2 regions of the Streptomyces sp. Da 82-17 genome follow, and region 2 is predicted to be linked to the other one. Evidence: predicted binding sites of a transcription regulator. Region 2 holds the regulator's gene; the other holds the start of a gene.
The links. The regulator HspR, encoded in region 2, represses chaperone genes until heat shock. The targets are predictions, from matches to a motif close to TTGAGNNNNNNNNNCTCAA.
Positions count from the first base shown of each region.

Region 1: a site for HspR is predicted at 5,110-5,128, ahead of lon (endopeptidase La). Genes of this name have one in related genera too.

Region 1 is NZ_JBJURH010000001.1:325,770-334,839, forward strand. It holds gene ACIDOF_RS01480 (hypothetical protein) at 1-846, shown strand; gene ACIDOF_RS01485 (MarR family winged helix-turn-helix transcriptional regulator) at 881-1,456, opposite strand; gene ACIDOF_RS01490 (lysozyme) at 1,672-2,538, shown strand; gene lon (endopeptidase La) at 2,685-5,087, opposite strand; gene ACIDOF_RS01500 (SAM-dependent methyltransferase) at 5,463-6,245, shown strand; gene ACIDOF_RS01505 (methyltransferase) at 6,268-7,407, opposite strand; gene ACIDOF_RS01510 (spermidine synthase) at 7,471-8,157, shown strand; gene ACIDOF_RS01515 (response regulator transcription factor) at 8,259-8,996, shown strand.
Region 2 is NZ_JBJURH010000033.1:54,134-63,203, forward strand. It holds gene ACIDOF_RS35805 ((2Fe-2S)-binding protein) at 225-545, opposite strand; gene ACIDOF_RS35810 (hypothetical protein) at 549-752, opposite strand; gene ACIDOF_RS35815 (helix-turn-helix transcriptional regulator) at 882-1,865, shown strand; gene ACIDOF_RS35820 (heat shock protein transcriptional repressor HspR) at 2,114-2,557, opposite strand; gene dnaJ (molecular chaperone DnaJ) at 2,562-3,743, opposite strand; gene grpE (nucleotide exchange factor GrpE) at 3,813-4,520, opposite strand; gene dnaK (molecular chaperone DnaK) at 4,517-6,376, opposite strand; gene ACIDOF_RS35840 (glycosyltransferase family 2 protein) at 6,694-7,479, shown strand; gene ACIDOF_RS35845 (FkbM family methyltransferase) at 7,525-8,253, opposite strand; gene ACIDOF_RS35850 (glycosyltransferase family 4 protein) at 8,253-9,070, opposite strand, start outside.

The DNA of each region.
Region 1 (9,070 bases), on a different contig from region 2:
ATGCGTATCGAACTGGCCACGGAGCCCGGCGACCCGGGCCGCCCCAACGAGGACTACGCGTCGGTCGCGCTCCCCGCGTCTGGCAAGGGCGGAACGCTGGTGCTGCTCGACGGGGTGACGCCGCCGGCGGAGGACTACGGCTGTCTGCATTCCGTCCCCTGGTTCACGGCCCGGCTGGGCGGCGCGCTCGGTGAACTGTCCGGTTCGCGGCGAGATTTGGGCTTGCGTGAGGTCCTCGCGGCCGCCATCGCGCGTACCGCCGATGCGCATCGGCAAACCTGTGACCTTTCTCACGTTCGTACGCCTCAGGCGACCGTGGTGCTCGTGCGGTGGGACGAGGAGCGGGTGGAGCATCTGGTGCTCTCCGACTCGGCGTTGCTCGTGGAGGCGGCCGACGGCACGGTCCGCGCGGTCCTCGACGAGCGGCTCGGCGCGCTGCCCGCGGCGGTCGGGCGGCTGCGGGCGGCGGTGCGCGCGCTGCCGGACGGCTCGCCCGAACGGGCCGCGGCGGCACGGGAGTACGTGGCCGCGGTGGAGGCGCTGCGGAACGCGGAGGGCGGCTTCTTCACGGCGGCGGCCGACCCGGACGTGGCCCGGCGCGCGGTGTGCGGGGCCGAGCCGCGGTCGGCGGTGCGCAGTGTGGCGGCGTTGACGGACGGGGCGACGCGCTGGGTGGAGCGGTTCGGTGCGGGCGGCTGGACGGAGTGCCTGGCGCTGCTGCGCAAGGCGGGCCCGCAGGAGCTGATCGACCGGGTGAGGGCCCTGGAGTCCGCCGAGGCGGCCGGGCCCACGGCGCCGCGCGGGAAGCTGCACGACGACGCGGCGGTGGTCTTCGCGGAGCTGTGACCGTACGGCCGGGGCGCGGCGGCCCGGGTGCGGCTCAGCCCTCCTGGCTGTCGTTCAACTGGCCGAGCAGCCGGGCGAGTTCGGCGACCTCGCGGCGGTCCCAGCCGGCCAGGCGCTGCACGTACTTGGCGCGGCGCGCGTCCCGCACGGTGCGGAAGCGGGCGCGACCTTCGTCGGTGAGGCGCATCAGGGAGGCCCGCCCGTCGACCGGGTCCGGGTCGCGGGCGACGAGGCCCAGCTCTTCGAGGGCCCGCAGCTGCCGGCTCATGGTGGCCTTGCCGACGCCGATGTACGCCGCGAGCTCGGTGGCCCGCTGCGGACCGCCCTCCTCCAGGCGTACGAGGAGTCCGTACGCGGCGGGCTCCAGGTCGGGGTGGACGGCGCGGGCCATCTCTCCGGAGGAGGCGCGGGCGCGGCGCAGGAAGACGGTCAACTCCCGTTCGAGGGCGAGGAATTCGTGGTCGGCGCCGGTCTCGTCGCCGTTCCCGGCAGCAGCCTCCGCGCCGCTCCCGGCGCCCGCCTCGGACCCCGTCGCCGGCTCGGCCCCGGAGCGCGGCTCGTCCCCGTCCGCTCCGCCCGCTCCGCCGCTCTCGTGCACGTCAGCAGCCATGAATCGCTTTCCCGTTCCTGAAAGTTTCCCGCTCCGGCGGCCGATCGCCGCAGCTCGGCCAGTATTCCGCAGGAGTAGACCATCGGCAGCCTCCGGCTTCTCTTCCCACGCGGGGTCTACGTGCGTAGCGTCCTGGGTACATGCTCCATGACATGCACACGTTCGGTTCGTTCCAGGTCCCCCCACCGCACTCCTGAGGCCTTCGGAGGCACTCCATGCCCGTGCACAGACCCGGATCCCCCGCCAGACCGTCCCGTTCCCGCTTACCGCGCCGCTCCCGCAGGCCGGCGCTCGCGGTCCTCCTGACCGTGCTGTCCCTGCTCCTCGCCTTCCCGACCACGGCGCAGGCCGCCGAGGACGACATCCCGCCGCGCGGTTCCGCGTACATGGGCATGGGCGTCGCCGAGCACGACGGCGAGGGCCCGCTGCCACCCGACAGCCCGAGCATCGCCGCCGTCCAGACGGAGGGCGTGGACGTCTCCAGCCATCAGGGCAACGTCAACTGGTCCGCGCTGTGGACGAGCGGCGTGCGCTGGGCCTACGTGAAGGCGACCGAGGGCACGTACTACAAGAACACGTACTTCACGCAGCAGTACAACGGCTCGTACAACGTCGGCATGATCCGTGGCTCGTACCACTTCGCCACACCCGACACCACGAGCGGCGCCGCGCAGGCGGACTACTTCGTCAACAACGGCGGCGGCTGGTCCCGCGACGGGAAGACGCTGCCGGGCGCCCTCGACATCGAGTGGAACCCGTACGGCGGGCAGTGCTACGGCAAGTCGCAGGCCGGGATGGTCAGCTGGATCTGGGACTTCGTGAACCGGTACAAGTACCGCACCGGGCGCTACCCCGTGATCTACACGGCGACCAGCTGGTGGAAGACCTGCACGGGCAACTACGGCGGCTTCGCGACCAACCACCCGCTGTGGATCGCCCGCTACAACACGACCCCCGGCGAACTGCCGGCCGGCTGGGGCTACTACACGATGTGGCAGTACACCTCCTCCGGCCCGATCGTCGGCGACCACAACAAGTTCAACGGCGCCTACGACCGCCTCCAGGCCCTCGCGAACGGATAGGGCCCCGTAAGGGGCGCGGGGAACTGCGCGACCAGCCACGACGGCGCGCCAGACAAAGAAACAACCGGAGGGGCCCCCGAAAAGGGAGCCCCTCCGGCGATCGAGGAGCGGGGGTCCGGGGGCGGAGCCCCCTGGACCTAGCCCCGTCAGGCCGCGACGGGAACGCCGACCTCCGCCGGCGCGAGGGCCAGCTCAAGGACCTGCCGAACATCCGTCACCGGGTGCACCTCCAACTTCTCCAGCACCTCCGCCGGGACGTCGTCCAGATCCGCCTCGTTCCGCTTCGGGATGATCACCGTCGTGATCCCGGCCCGGTGCGCCGCGAGCAGCTTCTGCTTGACGCCGCCGATCGGCAGCACCCGCCCGGTCAGCGACACCTCGCCGGTCATCGCCACGTCCGTACGGACGAGACGGCCGGACAGCAGCGACGCGAGCGCCGTCGTCATCGTGATGCCCGCGCTCGGCCCGTCCTTCGGGACCGCGCCCGCCGGGAAGTGGATGTGCGCTCCCCGGTCCTTCAAGTCGCCGACGGGCAGCTCCAGTTCGGCGCCGTGCGAGCGCAGGAAGGACAGCGCGATCTGCGCGGACTCCTTCATCACGTCACCCAGCTGACCGGTCAGGGTCAGGCCCGCCGCACCCGTCTCCGGGTCGGCCAGGGACGCCTCCACGAACAGCACGTCGCCGCCCGCGCCGGTGACCGCGAGGCCCGTGGCCACGCCCGGCACCGCCGTGCGCCGCTCGGCCGGGTCCTGCGCGGACTCGGGCACGTGGTGCGGCCGGCCGATCAGGCCGCGCAGGTCGTCCGCGGTGACCGTGAACGGCAGTTCCCGCTCGCCGAGTTCGCTCTGCGCCGCGACCTTGCGGAGCAGCCGCGCCACGGACCGCTCCAGGTTGCGGACGCCGGCCTCGCGCGTGTACTCGCCCGCCAGCTTGCGCAGCGCGGACTCGTCCAGCGTGACCTCGTCCGCCTCCAGGCCGGCCCGCTCCAGCTGACGCGGGAGCAGGTGGTCGCGGGCGATGACGACCTTCTCGTCCTCGGTGTACCCGTCGAGCCGGACCAGCTCCATGCGGTCGAGCAGCGCCTCCGGAATGGCCTCCAGGACGTTCGCCGTGGCCAGGAAGACGACATCGCTCAGGTCGAGTTCGACCTCCAGGTAGTGGTCCCGGAACGTGTGGTTCTGCGCCGGGTCGAGGACTTCGAGCAGGGCCGCGGCCGGGTCGCCGCGGAAGTCGGAGCCGACCTTGTCGATCTCGTCGAGCAGGACGACGGGGTTCATCGAGCCCGCCTCCTTGATCGCCCGCACGATCCGGCCGGGCAGCGCCCCCACGTACGTACGCCGGTGGCCGCGGATCTCCGCCTCGTCGCGGACGCCGCCGAGGGCGACGCGGACGAACTTCCGGCCCATCGCGTGCGCGACGGACTCGCCGAGCGAGGTCTTGCCGACGCCGGGCGGGCCGACCAGCGCGAGCACGGCGCCGCCGCGACGGCCGCCGACCACGCCGAGGCCGCGGTCGGCGCGCCGCTTGCGCACCGCCAGGTACTCGGTGATCCGCTCCTTCACGTCCTCCAGGCCCGCGTGCTCGGCGTCGAGCACGCCCTTGGCGCCCTGGATGTCGTACGCGTCCTCGGTCCGCTCGTTCCACGGCAGTTCGAGGACGGTGTCCAGCCAGGTGCGGATCCAGGAGCCCTCCGGGGACTGGTCGCTGGCCCGCTCCAGCTTGTCGACCTCCTTGAGCGCGGCCGTGCGGACGTGCTCGGGCAGGTCGGCGGCCTCCACGCGGGCGCGGTAGTCGTCGGACTCCTCGCCCTCGCTCTCGCCGTTCAGCTCGCGCAGCTCCTTGCGTACGGCTTCGAGCTGGCGGCGCAGCAGGAACTCGCGCTGCTGCTTGTCGACGCCCTCCTGGACGTCCTTCGCGATCGACTCGGCCACGTCCTGCTCGGCGAGGTGGTCGCTGAGCAGCTTCGCGGCGAGCTTGAGGCGCTCCACCGGGTCGGTGGTCTCCAGGAGTTCGACCTTCTGCGCGGTGGTCAGGAAGGGCGAGTAGCCGGAGTTGTCGGCGAGCGCCGAGATGTCGTCGATCTGCTGGACCCGGTCCACGACCTGCCAGGCGCCGCGCTTCTTCAGCCAGCTGGTGGCCAGCGCCTTGTACTGGTTGGCGAGCTCGGTGACCGCGCCGGGCAGCGGGTCGGGCACGGTCTCGTCGACCTCGATGCCCTCCACCCACAGGGCGGCGCCGGGTCCGGTCGTGCCCGCGCCGATCTGCACCCGCCGACGGCCCTTGATCAGCGCGCCGGGGTCGCCGTCGGCGAGGCGGCCCACCTGCTCGACGGTGCCGAGCACGCCCGTCGCCGCGTACGTGCCGTCGATGCGCGGGACGAGCAGCACCCGTGGCTTCCCGGTCTGCCCGCGGGCGGCGGCCTGCGCGGCCTCCACCGCGGCTCGTACGTCGGGGTCGTTGAGGTCCAGGGGCACCACCATGCCGGGCAGCACGACCTCGTCGTCGAGCGGAAGGACGGGCAGGGTGAGCGTTGTGGACGTCGATGCCATGATCTCCCCTTCGGCAGTCAAGTTGAGCTACATGGGCTCAATGCTTGTGAGCCTGGAGATGTTCCCTTCGGGCTGTTCGCTCTGAGCGATCAGGCAATCGCGCTCTCGCCTGGGCCGCCTGATTTCTCCCCTCCCCGCCCCTTCCCGAAAGCCTGCGGCAGCTCCGGGGGCTCCGCCCCCGGACCCCCGCTCCTCAAACGCCGGAGGGGCTGGATTGTGCGGGCGGGGGGCGTGCCCCGTCAGGGGCGCGGGGCTGTGACATTTGCGGCTCTGCCGCGGGGCGCGGGCAACCACGACGGCGCTGCAGCCGGAAGACGACCTCGGAAGTGGGGGTTCGGGGCCACGGCCCCGTGTCACTTCGGCATGATGCGCCCCATGGACCGACTGCGACAGAAGCTCAGCACGATCGCCCACGGCGACCACCCCGTAGCCGCCCCGCTGCACGAGACCACCGTGCGGCACCTCCTCGACCTCGCCCTGCCGCGCGGCGACGAGCGCGTCCTCGACCTCGGCTGCGGCGAGGGCGCCTGGCTGTTGCGGGCCGCCGCCGACCGCCCCGCCGTCCGGGCTGTCGGCGTCGACGTGAGCGAGTCCGCGCTCGACCTCGGCCGCGAGCGGATCGCCGCCGCCGGGCTCGCCGACCGGGTCACGCTGCTCCAGGAGGACGCCACCGCCCACAGCGCCCCGCAGCAGTACGACGTCGTCCTGTGCGTCGGCGCCACGCACGCCTTCGGCGGCCTCCTGCCCACCCTCGAAGCGGCCCGCAAGCACCTCGCGCCCGGCGGCACACTGATCGTCGGCGACGGCTTCTGGGAGCAGGCGCCGGGGCCCGAGACGCTCCAAGTCGGCTTCGCCGAGGACGAGTTCATGTCCCTGCCGAACACCGTCGACCAGGTTCTGCTCGACCAGTGGATCCCCGTCCACGGCCACGTCAGCACGCTCGCCGAGTGGGACGAGTACGAGTGGGCCTGGACCGGCACCCTGTCGCGCTGGGCCCTCGACCACCCGGACGACCCGGACAGCGCGGAGGCCCTGCGCACGGCGAACCAGCACCGGGAGGAGTGGCTGCGCGGCTACCGCGGCACGCTCGGCTTCCTCACGATGCTGCTGCGCCAGCAGGCCCGCTCGGAGCCGCAGCACACCCTGTTCCGGCACTGACGACCAGGCGGCACAGAGAGCCTCACCCGCCCGTGGGCGCCAGCCGCCACAGCGACGTCACCTCGCCCGCCCGCGCCCCGTACAGCGGATCGTTCTCGTCCCGGGCGCGGGCGTGGCGGGGGCGGGTGTCGAGGCGGCCGAGGACCGTCAGACCCGCCGCCGCGATCAGCTCGGCGAGCTCGTCGGGGGCGCGCAGCTCCAGACGTTCGGCCAGGTCGGAGATGATCAGCCAGGCCTCGCCGCCGGGCCGCAGATGCTCGCCCGCACCGTCGAGGAAGCCGCGCAGCATCGCGCTGTCCTGGTCGTACACGGCCCGGTCGAGCGCTGTGCGCGGGCGGCCCGGCAGCCACGGCGGGTTGCACACGAGCACGTCCGCCCGCCCGTCGGGGAACAGGTCGGCCCGCCGTACCTCGATCCGGTCGCCGAGGCCGAACCGCTCGGCGTTGTCCCGGGCGCAGGCCACCGCCCGCTCGTCCAGATCGGTCGCCGTCACCCGCCGTACCCCGCGCCGGGCGAGCAGCACCGCGAGCACCCCCGTCCCGGTGCCGATGTCGAACGCCGTGTCCGCCCCCGGCGGCAGCGGCGCCTGAGCGACCAGGTCGACGTACTCGCCGCGCACCGGCGAGAACACCCCGTGCCGCGGATGGATGCGCGCCCCGGGCCCGAGCGCCGGGATCTCGACGCCCTTGCGGTGCCATTCGTACGCCCCGACGACGCCGAGCAGGTCGCGCAGCGAGCCCACGCCGGGCCCCTCGGCCGGCTTCCCGTAGGCGTGCGCGCAGGCCGCCGCCACGTCCGGCGCCCCCTTCAGGGCGACCCGCAGTCCGGCCCCGTCCGGGTTCTCGTACGGGATCAGGAGCAGGCCCAGAATCCTTGCCCTGCGGGCCTGTTCGCGGCGCTGGAGGTGGAAGGCCTCCGCCGGGGAGGGCGGCTGCGCGGGCGGCTTGCGCCTGCCTTCGGCGCGGCGCCCGAGCGAGGCGAGCAGCTGCCGCGCCGAGCGGTAGTCGCCGCGCCAGAGCAGCGCGGTGCCCTCGCAGACGTGCCGGTAGGCGGCCGCGACGCCCATCCGGCTGTCGGCGGGCACGACGCGGCGCGGCGGCGGGGTCCCGTTCTGTGCGTACCACGTCGCGAAGCGCTCGTCGGCGCCGTCCGTCCACCGCATGACCTGCGGGCTGTTTCCTGACACCGGGACATTGTGCGGCCAGTTCCGGGCAGGATGGTCCGCATGCTTGACCCGTACGACACCGAGCAGCCCGTCGTCCTCGACCGCCGCACCGGCCCGCACGGCGAAGTGGTGCTGCGCAGGCACGGCGACCTGCTGCAGATCATCGCCAACGGCACGTTCCTGATGGACACGTCGGACGGCCGCTCCGAGCGTCTCCTCGTCGACGCCGCCCGCGACGCCCTGGACGACCGGCCCGAGCCGAGCGTCCTCATCGGCGGCCTGGGCGTCGGCTTCTCGCTCGCGCACGCCGCCGCCGACCCGCGCTGGGGCGCCGTCACCGTCGTCGAGCGGGAGTCCGCCATCGTCGACTGGCACCGCTTCGGCCCCCTCGCCCCGTACACCGCGGAGGCGTTCGCCGACCCGCGCACCCGGATCGTCGAGGCCGACCTCGTCGCCCACCTCCACGACCCCGCCTCGCCCGCGTACGACGCGCTCTGTCTGGACATCGACAACGGCCCGGACTGGACGGTGACGGACGACAACGACAGTCTGTACTCCCCCGCCGGTCTCGCCGCCTGCACGGCCCGGCTGCGCCCCGGCGGAGTGCTCGCGGTCTGGTCCGCGCAGCCTTCGCCCGCTTTCGAGAAGGCTCTGCGCAATGCCGGTTTCGACGGGGTACGTACGGAAGAAGTCGCCGTTGCCCGGGGCGTTCCGGACGTCGTCCACCTCGGCATCAGGGCTGCGTAGCCGAGCTGCGGTAACTCCCCGTACGCTCTGTCCCGACACACGCGGGATCTTTACTGCAGATCCACCGAAGGCATTCAAGGCGCATTTTCAGGGGCGGGGCCATGGAGCAGACACACACCTCCCACAACGGCACGGCGGCCACGCCGGGTGCCCAGCGCCGGGTCCTCGTGGTCGAGGACGATCCGACGATCGTCGACGCCATCGCGGCCCGGCTGCGGGCGGAGGGCTTCCTCGTGCAGACCGCGGCCGACGGCCCGTCCGCCGTGGACACGGCCGAGGCCTGGCAGCCCGACCTGCTGATCCTCGACATCATGCTGCCCGGCTTCGACGGCCTGGAGGTCTGCCGCCGGGTCCAGGCGCAGCGCCCGGTGCCGGTGCTGATGCTGACGGCGCGTGACGACGAGACGGACATGCTGGTCGGCCTCGGCGTCGGCGCCGACGACTACATGACGAAGCCGTTCTCCATGCGGGAGCTGGCCGCCCGGGTGCACGTGCTGCTGCGCCGGGTGGAGCGCGCCGCGCTCGCCGCGGCCACGCCGCGCAGCGGCATCCTGCGCCTCGGCGAGCTGGAGATCGACCACGCGCAGCGCCGGGTGCGGGTGCGCTCGGAGGACGTGCACCTCACGCCCACCGAGTTCGACCTCCTGGTCTGCCTGGCCAACACCCCGCGGGCGGTGCTCTCCCGGGAGCAGCTCCTCGCCGAGGTGTGGGACTGGGCGGACGCCTCCGGCACCCGGACCGTCGACAGCCACATCAAGGCGCTGCGCCGCAAGATCGGCGCGGAGCGGATCCGTACGGTGCACGGGGTGGGGTACGCCCTGGAGACCCCCACTCCGTGAGGTGCCGGGCATGAACGGCGGGCTCAGAGAACGGGCCGTACACGTGGGCGGGCAACTCGGTGCGCGGGCCAGGG
Region 2 (9,070 bases):
CTGCGCGAGCAACCACGACGGCGCGGCAGCCGCATGCCGACGCGCACCGACCGGCGCCCGCGCCTGCACCCGCGCCTGCGCCCGCGCCTGCGCCGACGGCACGGGACGGACCACAGAAGCCCCCCGCGTACACAACACACAGCGGCGCCACCGTGATCCAGGTTCACGGTGACGCCGCTGCGGGGGGAAGCGCCTGGGCGATCTTTGACGACGGGGGAATCGCGTCAGGCACTGCGGGGGGTGGCGGGGATGGATTCCGGTTCGACGAGCTCGTGATCGCGCTGGTCGAGGTTGACGAAGATCATTCCGTACCGGATCGCGCACCGCACCGGCTGCGGGGCCCCTCGGGGCTTGCGCAGGCACCGGAAGGCGCGCACGTCGTCGTCCTCGTCGTCCCGCACCACCAGGATCGGCTCGCCGAAGAGAGTGACCATCAACGAATCGCCGGGACCCGGAAGGGCCGTGACGAGGTCGATGAAGTGCCACCCGGAGCGATAGGCCGATGCCATCTCGCGGCGGAAGCGGGTGTCTTCAGGGACGGTCATGCGTCAGCCCCAACCAGGGTCGTTGGCGGACTGGAGGCCCCAGCCAGGGTCGTTGGCGGACTGGAGGCCCCACCCCGGGTCGGCGGCGATCACAGACCCGGCCGTGGACGCCGACGCGCCGGTGTCCTCGGCCGACGCCAGAACCCCGACCGCCGCGGCGGCGATGAAGGCAACAGCAACCACTGTGCGTATGAGTCTCTTGGCCATTACCGAGCAACCTCACTTGAAGATGTCGCTTCCTGCCCCCGCAGCAACGACGATGGACCAGACCCCGCCCACAGCACCACCGCGGCCAGGCATCATGTTCCTGATATGCAGGAGCCTGGGGGTGTACATATGGGGAAAGAAGCGGACCGAACGGACCACCCTCATTCGCACACAGAACTGTGCGAGGCGGGGTCGCGGCTGTACGCGAGTGCCCTGCGCACGGGCCGAATAGCCCGGTCAGAGCTGGACGCGGCCCCGTGTCTGATCGATCTGGCGCTGCTGCACCCCGACCCCGACGACGCCTCCTGGCTGCGTCCGGTGCCCCCTTCCGCGGCCCTCGCGCAGTTGCTGCAACCCGTCGAGCGAGAGATACAGGAACGCCGGCGGTTGACGGTGGCCCTGGCCGACGCTTTTGAGCCATTCATGGCCATCAGCGCGATGGACCCGCCCACGACGCATGCCATCACCGTGCTCGAAGGCCTCAGCCTGATCAACGCGACCCTGGACCGGGTGGTCGCCGACTGCACCAAGGAACTCCTCACCGTCCAGCCCGGCGGCGGCCGCTCCCCCAAGGAGCTCACCGACGCCCTGGACCGCGTACAACCCCTCCTGAACCGCGGCATCCAGATGCGCACGCTGTACCAACACACCGCGCGCCACACCGAGTTGACCCTGCACTACCTCGAACAGGTCGGCCCCGAGGTGGAGGTGCGGACGCTCGAGGAGATCATCGACCGGCTGATCATCGTCGACCGCGAGGTCGCCTTCATCCCCGCCCGCAGCGACCGCCGCATCGCCCTGGAGCTGCGCCACCCCGGGCTCGTGGAGTACCTGGTCGGCGTCTTCGACCAGTTCTGGCAGCTGGCCGTGCCGATCAACGAGGAAGTGCCGTACGACCACAAGACCGACGGCGTCACCGGCGTGCAGCGGTCCATCGCCCGGCTGCTCGTCGAGGGGTACGTCGACGAGGCGATCGCCCGCCGGCTCGGCATGAACGTCCGCACCTGCCGCGCCCACATCGCCAAGCTGGCCGCGACCCTCGGCAGCGGCAGCCGGGCCCAACTCGGCTATCTCATCGCCAAGTCGGGCCTTCTGGACGAGGAACCGGCATGACCCCGCACCCCTAACGCCCCTTTTGGGGCCCCTCAACTCCCTGCCCCCGCAACAAGCTGAGGCTTCCCGGCGCCGCGCTCGTACCGCATGGTTGAAGGGCGAACCTCAGTGTCCCGGCCGGGTCCCCTCCGGCCGGGGCGCGTCCACGCACACACCCCCCATTGACCCGACCCCACCCCACACCCCCCAACGCAGCAGGCCCGCTCCCCCACAAGGGAGCGGGCCTGCTGCGTTGCCGAACCGGCGTACTACTCGGGGCGCTTGGGCCGCCACACCACCAGGGCACTGGTCGGGTGCGCCTCCTGGTACGGCACCAGGTCCCGGCGGTACGACGCGTGCACCTGGGCCTCGCGCTGCTGCATCGCCGCCGCCGCGCCCTCGACCGCCGCCGACAGCTCGGCGACCCGGGACTGCAGCGCCGCGACCTGGTTCTCCAGCTCGATGATGCGCTTGATCCCGGCGAGGTTGATGCCCTCCTCCTGCGACAACTGCTGGACGGTGCGCAGCAGTTCGATGTCGCGGGCGGAGTAGCGGCGGCCGCGCCCGGCCGTGCGGTCCGGGGAGACCAGGCCGAGACGGTCGTACTGCCGCAGGGTCTGCGGGTGGAGTCCGGAGAGCTGGGCCGCCACCGAGATGACGTACACCGGCGTCTCGTCGGTCAGTTGGTACGGGTTGCGTCGACGGCCGTCCATCTGCTCAAGCTCCCTTCGCGGCCTGGAACAGTTCTGCCCGCGGATCGTCCTCCGCAGTCGCCTTCCGGTACGTCTCCAGGGCCTCGCGGGCCTCGGGGGTGAGGTCCTTGGGAACCGCCACCTCGACCGTGACGAGCAGATCGCCCCGGGTGCCGTCCTTGCGCACCGCACCCTTGCCGCGGGCCCGCATCGTACGCCCGTTGGGCGTGCCGGCCGGCAGCTTCAGCGTGACCGACGGCCCGCCGAGCGTCGGCACCTTCACCTCGCCGCCGAGGGCCGCCTCCGCGAAGGAGACGGGCACCGTGACCGTGAGGTTGTCGCCCTTGCGGCCGAAGACCGGGTGGGCGTCGACATGCACCACCACGTACAAGTCGCCTGCGGGGCCGCCGCGTTCGCCCGGCGCGCCCTTGCCGCGGAGGCGGATGCGCTGGCCGTCGGAGACGCCCGCGGGGATGCGGACCTGCATCGTGCGGGACGACTTGGCGCGGCCCGAGCCCTTGCAGACCTCGCAGGGGGTCTCGGCGATGAGCCCGCGCCCCTTGCAGTCCACGCACGGGTCGGTGAGGGAGAAGCCTCCGCCGCCGCCCCGCGAGACCTGGCCGGTGCCGACGCAGGTCGGGCACACGCGCGGCGTGCCGTTCTTGTCGCCGGTGCCCGAACAGGCCTTGCAGGGCTGCTGGCTGGACATGCGGAGCGGGACCGTGGCCCCGTCCACCGCCTCGGTGAAGCTCAGCGTGACCTCGGACTCGATGTCCTGGCCGCGCCGGGGCTGCGTCCGCGCGCCCGCCGCGCCGCCCCGGTTGAAGAGTCCGCCGAAGACGTCGCCGATGCCTCCGCCGCCGAAGCCGCCCGTGCCGCCCGCGCCCTGGCCGCCCCCGAAGAGGTCGCCCAGGTCGAAGTTGAACGAGCCGCCCCCGCCGGCGCCGGGTCCGGGCCGGAACCCGCCGTTGCCGAACAGGGTGCGCGCCTCGTCGTACTCCTTGCGCTTCTTGGGGTCGCCGAGGATGTCGTTCGCCTCGGAGATCTCCTTGAACCGCTCCTCCGCCTTGGGGTTGTTCTTGTTGGCGTCGGGGTGGTTCTCGCGCGCGAGCTTGCGGTACGCCTTCTTGATCTCGGCGTCGGTGGCGTCCTTGGGGACGCCGAGGACCTTGTAGTAGTCCTTCTCGATGAAGTCCTTGGTGCTCATCCCCGGCGTCCCTCCTTCCGCTGGCCGGTCGGCTCGCGCCGGCCGGTCACCCGATCAACCGTGATCACGTCAGCCCTTGTCCGGGCCACCGCTCTCCTTGTCGTCCGCCGCTTCGGCGGTCTTGTCCTTCTTGCCCTTGGCCTTGCCCTTGCCGTCCGCGTCGCTCTCGCCCTTGGCGGGCTGCGCGCCGGGCTGCGGCTCGGCGACGGCCACCCGCGCGGGGCGGATGGTGCGCTCGCCGATGCGATACCCGGGCTGCAGGATCGCGACGCAGGTCGTCTCGGTGACGTCCGGCGCGTAGCTGTGCATCAGGGCCTCGTGGACCGTCGGGTCGAAGGGCTCGCCCTCCTTGCCGAACTGCTGCAGGCCCATCTTCGCGGCGACCGTCTCCAGGGACTCGGCCACCGACTTGAAGCCGCCGACCAGCTCGCCGTGCTCCCGGGCGCGGCCGATGTCGTCGAGCACGGGCAGGAGCTCGGTCAGGAGGTTCGCCACGGCGATCTCCTTGACCGCGACCCGGTCGCGCTCGACCCGCCGGCGGTAGTTCTGGAACTCGGCCTGGAGCCGCTGGAGGTCCGCCGTGCGCTCGGTGAGCGCGGCACGGGCCTGGTCCAGCTGCGCCGTCAGACCGACGTCCGCTGCTGTGTCGTCCCCGGCCGGGGCCGCCCCCTCCTCTGCGGAGGGAGCGGCCTTCGACTCGGCGGCCTCGGGGGTGTCGCCGGAGGAGACGTCAGTGGGCTCGTTCTGCTCGTCGAAGCCCGGGGTCTCCTCCGTCATGCGGCGCCGCCCTTCGGCTTCTCGTCGTCGACGATCTCGGCGTCGACGACGTCGTCGTCGGCCTTGGCCTGCTCGGCGCCGGCGTCGGCACCCGGGGCCTCGCCGCCGGCTGCCTGCGCGGCCTGGGCGTCGGCGTACATCGCCTGGCCCAGCTTCTGCGCGACGGCCTGGACCTTCTCCGTGGCGGTGCGGATCTCGGCGGTGTCGTCGCCCTTGAGCTTCTCCTTCAGCTCGGTGACGGCCTCCTCGACCTCGGTCTTCACCTCGCCCGGGACCTTGTCCTCGTTGTCCTTGAGGAACTTCTCGGTCTGGTAGACGAGCTGCTCGCCCTGGTTGCGGGACTCGGCGGCCTCGCGGCGCTTCTGGTCCTCGTCCGCGTACTGCTCGGCCTCCTGGCGCATGCGGTCGACCTCGTCCTTCGGCAGCGAGGAGCCGCCGGTGACGGTCATCTTCTGCTCCTTGCCCGTACCGAGGTCCTTCGCGGTGACGTGCATGATGCCGTTGGCGTCGATGTCGAAGGAGACCTCGATCTGCGGCACGCCGCGCGGGGCCGGCGGCAGACCGGTCAGCTCGAACATCCCGAGCTTCTTGTTGTACGCCGCGATCTCGCGCTCGCCCTGGTAGACCTGGATCTGCACGGACGGCTGGTTGTCCTCGGCCGTCGTGAAGATCTCGGAGCGCTTCGTCGGGATCGTGGTGTTGCGCTCGATCAGCTTGGTCATGATGCCGCCCTTGGTCTCGATACCGAGGGACAGCGGGGTCACGTCGAGGAGCAGGACGTCCTTGACCTCACCCTTGAGCACACCGGCCTGCAGGGCGGCGCCGATGGCGACGACCTCGTCCGGGTTCACGCCCTTGTTGGCCTCCTTGCCGCCGGTCAGCTCCTTGACGAGCTCGGCGACGGCGGGCATGCGGGTGGAACCGCCGACCAGGACCACGTGGTCGATCTCGGACAGCTGGATGCCGGCGTCCTTGATGACGTTGTGGAACGGGGTCTTGCAGCGCTCGATCAGGTCCTGGGTGAGCTGCTGGAACTGGGCGCGGGTGAGCTTCTCGTCCAGGTGCAGCGGGCCCTCGGCGGACGCCGTGATGTACGGCAGGTTGATCGTGGTCTCCGTGGAGGAGGACAGCTCGATCTTCGCCTTCTCGGCGGCCTCACGCAGGCGCTGGAGCGCCATCTTGTCCTTGGAGAGGTCCACGCCGTGGCCGTTGTTGAACTGCTTGACCAGGTAGTCGACGACGCGCTGGTCCCAGTCGTCACCACCGAGGTGGTTGTCACCGTTGGTGGCCTTCACCTCGACGACGCCGTCACCGATCTCCAGCAGCGAGACGTCGAAGGTGCCGCCACCGAGGTCGAAGACGAGGATCGTCTGGTCGTCCTTGTCCAGGCCGTAGGCCAGGGCGGCGGAGGTGGGCTCGTTGACGATGCGCAGGACGTTCAGACCCGCGATCTCGCCGGCCTCCTTGGTGGCCTGACGCTCGGAGTCGTTGAAGTACGCGGGGACGGTGATGACCGCGTCGGTCACCTTCTCGCCGAGGTAGGACTCCGCGTCGCGCTTCAGCTTCTGCAGGATGAAGGCGCTCATCTGCTGCGGGTTGAAGGTCTTGTCGTCGATGTCGACCTTCCAGTCGGTGCCCATGTGGCGCTTGACCGACCGGATGGTCCTGTCGACGTTGGTGACCGCCTGACGCTTCGCGACCTCGCCGACGAGCACCTCACCGTTCTTCGCGAAGGCGACGACGGACGGCGTGGTCCTGGCGCCCTCCGCGTTCGTGATGACGGTGGGCTCGCCGCCTTCGAGAACGCTGACGACGGAGTTAGTCGTGCCCAGGTCGATGCCGACCGCACGTGCCATTTCGATTCCTCCATGACTTGAGTGGAACAGGCTCAAGGATGCACGACGGATCCGACCCAGTCAACAGACCTGAGTCGACCCCGCTCAACTTTTATCCCGCACTTACGGGCAACAGTGATGCGCCTGCTCCCTGAGTGGCGGCCCGACCACACCCCGTACACCCTCGAAACGGGGCATCGCGGACGCCTGTCCCAGAGTCCTCCGGGCCCTCGGCGACCGCAACCGCCCCACCCAGGCCCCCAGCCGGACCGAGCAACCAGACCGAGCAACCGGACCCGGCAACCGACCCCGGCAGACCCCGACGAGGAGCGGATGCAGTGCAGCGCAAGGTCGCCGTCCTGATGACCGGTCACAACCGCCGCGACGCCGTCGTCCGCGCCCTCGACGCGCTCGACCGCCAGCGCGGCCTGCCCGAGGACACCGCGCTGCAGGCCCACTTCGTCGACGCGGCCAGCACCGACGGCACCGCGGAGGCCGTCGCGACCTCACACCCCGAGGTCCGCCTGATGCGCCTCGACCACGAGGCCTCCTGGAGCCAGGGCATGCGCATCGCCAGCCGCAACAGCCGCGGCGCCGACAACACCCCGTTCACGCACCAGTTGTGGCTGCACCCCGACACCGAGCTCCACGAGGACGCCGTCGGCCGCCTCCTGACGGTGGCTCAGGAGCACCCGGGCGCCGTCGTCACCGGCGCGCTCCGCTCCCCCGACGGCGCCCGCACGACCCGCTCGGGCCGCCGCGGCCGCCACCTCACCCTCGTCGAGCCGACCGACCGGCCCGAGCCCTGCCACACGTACGACGCGGGGGTGGTGCTGTTGCCGCGGGCCGTGCGGGCGCTCGTCGGGGACGTCGACCGGCGCTTCCCGCTCGGGCTCGGCGCGCACGACCACGGACTGCGCGCCCACAAGGCCGGGGCCCCGCTCTATGTGGCGCCGCACCATGTCGGCACCGCGCCCGACGCCCCGCACCCGGCCCGCCCGCCCGAACTCCCGCACCGCGCCTGGTGCGTGTACTGCCTGCGCCACGGCGGCCCGTGGGCCCCGGTGCTGCTGCTCTCCCCTTATGCACGGGCCGCGTTCGCGTGGGCCGCGGCCCGTGCATAAGGGCCGCGTTCGCGTGGGCCGCGGCCCGGTGAGAGGCTCGAAGCGTCAGTCGCGGAAGAGCACGAGGCCGCACTGCAGCAGCTCGCCCGAGCGCGGGTCGGCGGCGCCCGGCGCGAGGGACTTCAGGGCGAACCCGAGCTCCGAGCGCGCGAGGTCGAGGGCCTCGGCGAACAGCAGCCCGTCCGCGTACAGCGGTACGAACGAGGTCTGCAGCTGGAGACCCGTGATCTCGTCGGCGTGCTCGCCCGCGCCGCGCAGCACCCGGGTCTCGTAGCCGCGCACGTCCAGCTTGAGGAAGACCCGCTCGCCGGGGGCCACGACCTGCTCCCACAGCTCGTCCAGGCGCCGCACCTCGACCGGCTGCCGCGCCACGTACGCCGAGCGCGGGTTGGCCTCGCGGTGCCGGGGCAGCATCGGCAGGACCGAGCTCGCGGCCCCGTCGTCACCCGCCACGTTGAGGACGGCGGGCCCGCTCTCGTCGCCGAGCGCGTACGGCAGCACGCTCCAGGCGTCGTCCAGGGCGGCCGCCCGCTCAAGCCTGCGGCGCGGCCCGTCCAGCGGCTCGAACGACACGATCCGCCCGCGGTACCCGGCCCGCCGCAGCCCCAGCGCGTACCGCCCGGCGTGCGCCCCGGCGTCCACCACCAGGTCGACCTCGAACTCCTCGACGAGCCGGACCAGTTGCGTCTCGTACGCCTCGGGGTCGGGGTAGCGGGTGACGTCGATCCCGAAGCGCTGCGCGGCGCCCCGCACCCGGTCGAGAAGAGTGCTCATCAACGCGCTCCGGGAACGGCGGTACGGGTGCGGGTGCGGGAAGGCGGCTGCGTACGGCCCCGGGTCCCCGGCGGGCGGGGCACCGGGCGCGGGCCGGTCGCGGTGGCCGTGGCCGTCGCCGTGGCGGGCTGGGGGCGCGGCCCGGTCGCCGGCGACTGACCACGGGCCAGCACCGCCGCCGCGCGGGTGCGCCGGGACGCGGTGCGCGGGCTGCGCGGGTGGGCGACGGGCACGCCCCGGCGTCCGGTCGGACGGGGCCGGCGCGGGCGGGCGACGTGCGCGGCGCGGCGGGCGGCCTCGGCGGCGGGACGTTCGTACACGCGGACCCGGAGCAGCGCCCAGCCGCCGGCCGTGACCGCGAGGAACAGCGGGAGGGCGGCGAGCGGGCCCCACGTGCCGCGGTGCACCAGGACGCCGGTGAGCGCGCCGGCGAAGGCGGTGGCCCCGAGCACCACCGCCGCGCCCGGCACCGTGAAGCCGACCCGGCGCAGCCGGTGGGCGATGTGGTCGGTGCCGCCGATGAGCAGCGGCCGGCCCGCGCGGCGCCGGGCGAGCGCGACCAGGACGGTGTCGGCGAGGCCCACCACGGTCAGCGCGACCAGGCCGACGGCGCCGGGCAGCGGCTGGTGTCCGGTGTGCACGAGGACGGCGGCGCAGGCGAGGACGAAGCCGGTGAAGAGGGAGCCGCAGTCGCCGAGGAAGATCCGCGCCGGGTGCCAGTTCTGGGTGAGGAACCCGGTGAGCGCGGCGGCCAGCACGCAGAGCAGCAGCGTGAGCCCGGTCAGCCCGTCGGCCGCGGCGCACAGCGCGAGCCCCA